DNA from 2 places in the Janthinobacterium sp. GMG2 genome. Region 1 is predicted to be linked to the other one. Evidence: predicted binding sites of a transcription regulator. Region 1 holds the regulator's gene; the other holds the start of a gene.
What was found. The regulator FNR, encoded in region 1, switches genes on or off when oxygen is low (the NO sensors DNR and NnrR bind a similar motif). The targets are predictions, from matches to a motif close to TTGATNNNNATCAA.

Region 1 (3,412 bases):
CACGCCCCTGAAAATGGACGTGATCCGCGACCGCGGTTCGATGGGACGCGAAGTGGAAGACGGCATGATCGAAAACGTCTACCGCCTGCAGATCATGAACACGTCCGAGCAAAGCCAGCATTTCAAGATCAGCGCCTCCGGCTTGCCGGGCCTGACCTTGCTGACGCGCGAAGAAGTGACCTTGCAGCCGACGGAAACGCTGGGCTGGCCGATCCGCCTGCGCGTGCCGCACGGCGTGGGCGAGAAGGGGTCGAACAAGATTGCGATCGAATTGCAATCGCTGGACAACCCGTCGCTGCATGTGCGTGAAAGCGCGGTCTTCATCGTGCCGCGGTGATGCAGGAAGGCCGGTCCCCGCACGGGGGCTGGCCGTTTACAGAGGAGAAATACCATGTCCGACAGTCTGAAACTGCAGCCTCCCGTTGCACCGTGGTACAAGCATCGCTGGCCATGGCTGCTGATGATCGGTCCCGGCCTGTCCGTGGTCGTCGGCAGCTTCATGGGCTATATCGCGTTTACGCAGCCCGATGCGCTGGTGGTGGGCGATTATTACAAGCAGGGCAAGGCGATCAACCAGGATTTGAAGCGCGACACGATCGCCAGCGACCTGGCCATGGATACGAGCCTGGCGTACGACGTGGCGCAAGCGCGCCTGAGCGGTTCCGTGCACAGCTTCGGCAAGGCCTACCAGGGACCGCTGCAGCTGCACCTGGCGCATGCGACCCTGCCGGAAAAAGATATCAAGCTGCTGGTGCAGCCCGATGCGGCCGGCAATTTTTCGGTCGCGCTGCCGATGCTCGAGCGCAGCCGCTGGCAGGTGCTGGTGGAAAACGACAAGCGCGAGTGGCGCCTGTCCGGCATCTGGACCTGGCCCGTGCAGCGCAGCATCGCGCTGCATGCGGACGAAGAGCTATAAGCCTTACTTGCAGACGTCCGTGCCTGCCGTAATGGCTTTCAGCTTGGCTGGTTGCAGGATCTCGATCTCGCGGTTCGACACGCGCAGCCAGCCTTCCTTCTTAAATTTGGACAGCAGGCGGCTGACGCTCTCGATGGTCAGGCCCAGGTAGTTGCCGATTTCCTCGCGCGACATGCGTAGCTGGAATTTGCTGCTCGAATAGCCGCGCGCTTCATAGCGCGACGCCAGGTTGACGATGAAGGCGGCAAAACGCTGCGTCGCCTGCATATTGCCCAGCAACAGCATCACGCTTTGCTCGCGCGTGATTTCCTGGCTCATCATGCGGTGGAAATGCCGCAGCAGAGTCGGCATATTGCCCAGCAATTGTTCCAGGCTGGAAAACGGGATTTCACACACTTCGCTGTCTTCCAGCGCCACCGCATTACAGTGGTGGCGGTCGGCGCTGATGGCGTCCATGCCCAGCAGTTCGCCGGCCATCTGGAAGCCCGTCACCTGCTCTTCGCCGCCGGGATTGATCTGGTACGTCTTGAAGTGTCCCAGGCGGATCGCGTACAGGTTCTGGAACGAGTCGCCGATGCGGAACAGCGAGGCGCCGCGCACGATCTTGCGGCGGCGGCCGATGATCTGGTCCAGCCTGTCCATGTCGCCCATATCGAGGCCCATCGGCAGGCACAATTGATGCATGCTGCAGGTCGAGCATCGCGCACGCAACGCTTCCACGGTCACTGTGGGCAAGGTTGGAGTGAGTAGCGCTTCAGTCATGTCGGTACCTTTTAGAAAATGCAACAACAAGTTTACTGCATACAGGGTTGCCGTGTGCCAATTTCACCGCAATTTCGGCGAATAAACGACGTCCAGCCTTTAATTATATGGCAACATCGTCAAAAGCCCATGCGGGGAGGGTCATTTGCGCGGCGCCGCTTGCCAACTTGATGTATTGATAGGAAAATTCCTAACAGCATTATCTGCCGCCTGTGCCGCCCGGTACTGAAAAGGAAATCATGAAGCCTCTCGGCATCAAAGCAAAAGTCGCGCTGGCCACCAGCCTGACCTCGATCGCCATGATCGCGCTGGTCACCATGATACAGGTGCAGCACATGCGCGACGACTTCACCCGAGTACTGCTGAGCCAGCAGTCGTCCCTGATCAGCCGCACCGCTGCCGAGCTCGACGACAAGCTGGGCATGCTGCTGCAGATCGTCACCCTGACGGCCAGGCAGCAGCCGCCGGAACTGATGGCCCAGCCGGCCCAATTGCGCGAATACTATTCGCGCCGCTCGATGCTGGTGCTGTTCGACGACGTGCTGGTGCTCGATGCACATGGCGCCGTCGTGGCCGACATGCCGGAAGTGGCGGGGCGCACGGGCATCAACGTTGCCGAGCGCGAGTATTTCCAGACCGTGCTGCGCACGCGCCAGCCCATGATCACCGAGCCGATGCTCGGCAAGTCGAGCGGCATGCCCATCGTGCAGATGGTCGCGCCCGTGCTGGCCGCCGATGGCCAGGTGGCCGGCGTGGTGATCGGCGTGCTGCGCCTGTACAAGGACAACCTGCTGGGACGCCTGCGCTCGGAAAAGATCGGCAAGAGCGGCTATTACTTCATCCTCACGCGCGGCGCCGTGCCGCGCTACGTGCTGCATCCCGATACCAGCCGCTTGCTGCAGCCGCGCCAGCCGAGCGCCAACCTGACGACCACCCAGCTGCTGAAGGAAGATGGCGAAGGCAGCATGGTCAGCACCAACAGCCGCGGCATCACGGCCGTCAACAGCTTCAAGCGTTTGAAATCGGTGAACTGGCTGCTGGCTACCTCGCTGCCCGTCGCGGACGCCTTCGAACCGTTCGATGGCGTCCTGTACCGGCTGGTGCTGTGGAGCATCCTCGCTTCGCTGCTGGCCGCATTTGTTCTGGGCTGGGTCACCGTGCGCCTGCTGTCGCCGCTGGTGCGCCTGCGCAACACCCTGCTGGCCCTGCGCACCAGCGGCAGCCGTTTCACCCCCGTGCCGGTGCAGCAGCGCGACGAGATCGGCGAACTGACGGAGGCGTTCAACGGCCTGATGAGCGAGCGCGACCGTCTGCAGCAGGAACTCGAATCGCGCGCGGCCGAACTGGAGCAGGAACGCGACCGGGCCGAGGCCGCCAACCGCGCGAAGAGCGATTTCGTGGCCAACATGAGCCATGAAATCCGCACGCCCCTCAATGCCGTGCTGGGCATGGTGTATTTGCTGGGAAATACCAAGCTCGATACGGAACAGCGCAAGTATCTGACCATGGTGCGCGTGGCGGGCCAGTCGCTGCTGGGTATCCTCAACGACGTGCTCGATTATTCGAAGATCGAGGCGAGGCGCATGGAACTGTCGCCCGTCGAATTCGACCTCGACGAAGTCATGAATACCCTGGCCACGACGATGACGATGAATGCGGGCGAAAAGGAGCTGGAACTGGCCATCGCCGTCGAGCCCGACGTGCCGCGGCGCCTCGTGGGCGACGCCCAGCGCC
Region 2 (3,412 bases), on a different contig from region 1:
GGCAGCAGCGGCAGCCCCTTGTTCGATCCCGAGACCGGTCTCGTCTACGGCATCGTCAACATGGTGTACGTCAAGGGCCTCAAAGAGGCCGCCATCAGCGCGCCCAGCGGCATCACGTACGCGATTCCAGGCAGCCACATGCAGGCGATCTTGCTGAAGAATAAATGAATCGTCAGTTGCGCCCCTGCCTCAGCCGGCCGGTAATGCCGGGCTCATCCCATGTCGGAAAAAAAAAGGGGTAAAACGACCGTTCACCCCCATGCTGTTCCATCAGGCCACCGAATTTACGGATCTGGGCCCCCATGTAATCGAGGTCCAGCCGTAGCAGCACGGCCGGCGCCCCCACGCGCGTGCACTCGCGCTCGCCGCCGAAGTCTTGGAAACCCAGCATGCGCTTGTAAAACACCACGTGGCGCGGGTTGACTTCAATCACGTAATCCGTAAAGCCGTGAATATTGTGGGCATAGATATAAGAAATATGAATCAGCGCCGCAAACACGCGCTTGCTCACGCCCTTGTCGATGGCCAGCCGCGACGGTTCGCACAGGCGCCGGCCTTGCTCGCGCAGGACGTCGAGCTTGTCGCGAAAGTTTTCATCGGCGGGCAAGCCCGTCTCGTCGTTATCGAGGCACAAGGTCATGGTGCCGACGGTGGTGCCGGCCGTTTCCGCGAACAGCGTGATTTTATTCAGCGCATGCGCGGTGCAAGGATCGACGGCATAGCCGCGCCAGCCGTACATCTTGCGGATCAGCAAACTGGCCGCTTCGCGCCGGCCACGCGAATTGGCCATGCGGATATGAAAGCGCTGCAGGTCGAGCTCATGCTCCATGGCCGGGTCGATCTGCCCCTCGCCCACCACCAGATCACTGAAGTTGCCTGGCGTGTCGAAGGAAATTATGGGTTCATCTTCAAAGCTCATCTTGTCCTCACGTTCATCGGCAGCCGTCGAGACGGACTGAAGCCAATGCCTTGTGACAAGAGAAAAACTGGAGAAGTTCCCAGCAATAGCTAAAAAAACAGAAGAAATTTACCTTTGGATAGCAAAATAACACGATGAAATTTGTCTATAAGTACAAAATGGCAAATATAATTGCTGTTTTGATATTGATAAGCTTGCTGTTAAAAAAAGCTTTCCGGTATCAATAACACGTCGCCCGGCCGCATCATGACATTGGCCGAAATATCGCCTTCCTTCAGCAAATCGTCGAGCCGCACCCTCAACTGCTGCTGGTTGCCTTCGCGCACGCGGATGATGCTGGCCTTGTTGCCGGCCGCGAAATCGGTGATGCCGCCCACGGCGATGAGCACGTCCATCAGCGACATGCCCAGCCGGTACGGCAGCGCCTGCGGCTTGGCCGCCTCGCCGATGACGCGGATCTGCTCGCCATATGGTCCCGAGAAGTTGGTGACGATGACCGTCACCACGGGCTGCTGGATGAACTTGCTCAAGGCTTGCTCGATGTCGCGCGCCAGCTGGGTCGATGTCTTGCCGCTGGCGGGCAAATCCTCGACCAGCGGCGTGGTGATCTTGCCGTCCGGCCGCACGGCCACCGTCAGCGACACTTCCGGATTGCGCCAGACGATGATGTTGACGGAGTCGCCCGGGCCGATCAGGTAATCGTGCATGGGGGCGCTGTCGTCGGAAGGCGCCAGCGGATGGCGCGTGCGGCAGGCGCCCAGCAGGCTGGCGGCGCCCGCCAGGACCAGCGTGTTGCAGACAAATGCACGGCGAAATGGATTCATGCGGAGCCTCTTCGAGTCGATGCGCGTCCATGGCCGGCCCCGCAGAACCAGCCTGGGCCGCGAACTTCCTATGATTATTAAAACCCGGCAAGTGAACCTTGAGGCGTATCAAGAAGCAATCATCTTCGGAAATCTTGCTCCACAGCCGCCCTATACTTTGCTTACTCAACAAGCAAGTATTTCTTGCAAGACGCCGTCGTTGTCCGCGCCGCCAACCCATCTACCGGGCAGCACCGTTACCTGAAGGAAGCGACATGGAAGAATTGATACAGCAACTGCTTTCCGGCTTGAAAGGCATCTGGAAGTACCGCTGGCATGCGGTGCTGGTGGCGTGGCTGGTGGCCATCGGCGGCTTCATCAAGGTGATCACCCTGCCCGACGATTACCAGACGTCGGCGCGCGTGTTTGTCGATACGCAAACTATCCTCAAGCCGTTGATGGCCGGCATGACCAGCGTGCCGAACACGGAACAGCAGGTGGCCATCATGAGCCGCACCCTGCTCAGCCGCCCGAACGTGGAGCGCGTCATGCGCATGGTCGACCTCGACCTGGACTCGAAGACCGTGCGCGAGCACGAAGCCCAGCTGGACAACTTGATGAGCCGCATCAAGATCACGGGCACCAACGCGTATGACATCTACACCATCAGCTACAGCGGACGCGACCCCAAGCTCGTGCGCGACGTCGTGCAAAGCCTGCTGACCATCTTTGTCGAAGGCAGTTTCCAGGGAAAGAAAGGCGATTCGCAAAAGGCGGTGCAGTTCATCGACGAGCAGATCAAGAATTACGAGGACAAGCTGAGCGCGGCGGAAAACCTGGTGAAGGAATTCAAGATCCGCAACAACCTGCTGCTGCCGCGCCAGGGCATCGACTATGGCAGCCAGCTGCTGATGTCGTCCGATAGCCTGAACAATGCCAAACTGGAACTGGTCGAGGCGGAACAGGCACGCAAGGCCATCCAGAGCCAGATCGAGGGCGACGAGCCCTTGCTCGACCTGGAGCCCAGCGCGTCGGCCATCACGAATCCCGAGCTCGACGAGCGCATCGCCTCGATCAACAAGAACCTCGACAGCCTGCGCATGCAATTTACCGAACTGCATCCCGACATCATCGCCTCGAAGCGCCTCGTGGCCCAGCTGGAAGAACGCAAGATCGAGGAAAACAAGCTGAAAGCGGCGTCCGGCGACCCGGGAAAGAACTACAGCCCCATGCTGCAGCAGCTGAAGGTGGCGCTGACGGATGCGGACGCCAAGGTGGCCGCCATCCGCGCCCGCGTGCAGGAATACAGCGCGCGCAACGAGCGCCTGCTGGCGCAAAGCAATGCCGTGCCCGAGGTGGAATCGCAGCTGGCGCAGCTCAACCGCGACTACATCATCAACAAGGAAAACTATGAAAAGCTGATCGGCCGGCGCGAAGCGGCCAAGCTGTCGGGCGAACTCAGTTCCACCACCGACATGATGGCCTTCAAGATCATCGACCCGCCCACGGTGCAATATGCGCCCGTCGGCCCGAACCGCCCGTTGCTGTTCAGCGCGGCGCTGGGCGCGGCCCTGGTGGCCGGCGTCGCCACGGCCTTGCTCATCAGCCAGGTGCGCCCCACCTTCCTCAGCCCCTCCGAACTGCGCGATGCCACAGGCTTGAACGTGCTGGGCACGGTATCGATGAACTG

Region 2: SKZ59_RS10805 (XrtA system polysaccharide chain length determinant) is a predicted target of FNR. The motif match lies at 1,842-1,855, and genes of this name have one in related genera.

The regions. Positions count from the first base shown of each region.
Region 1 covers NZ_JAXAWA010000003.1:65,917-69,328, forward strand. The annotation lists gene ccoG (cytochrome c oxidase accessory protein CcoG) at 1-337, shown strand, start outside; gene SKZ59_RS12350 (FixH family protein) at 392-916, shown strand; gene fnr (fumarate/nitrate reduction transcriptional regulator Fnr) at 920-1,678, opposite strand; gene SKZ59_RS12360 (response regulator) at 1,918-3,412, shown strand, end outside.
Region 2 covers NZ_JAXAWA010000002.1:1,040,286-1,043,697, forward strand. The annotation lists gene SKZ59_RS10790 (serine protease) at 1-168, shown strand, start outside; gene SKZ59_RS10795 (N-acyl amino acid synthase FeeM domain-containing protein) at 173-919, opposite strand; gene SKZ59_RS10800 (XrtA/PEP-CTERM system exopolysaccharide export protein) at 1,120-1,743, opposite strand; gene SKZ59_RS10805 (XrtA system polysaccharide chain length determinant) at 1,998-3,412, shown strand, end outside.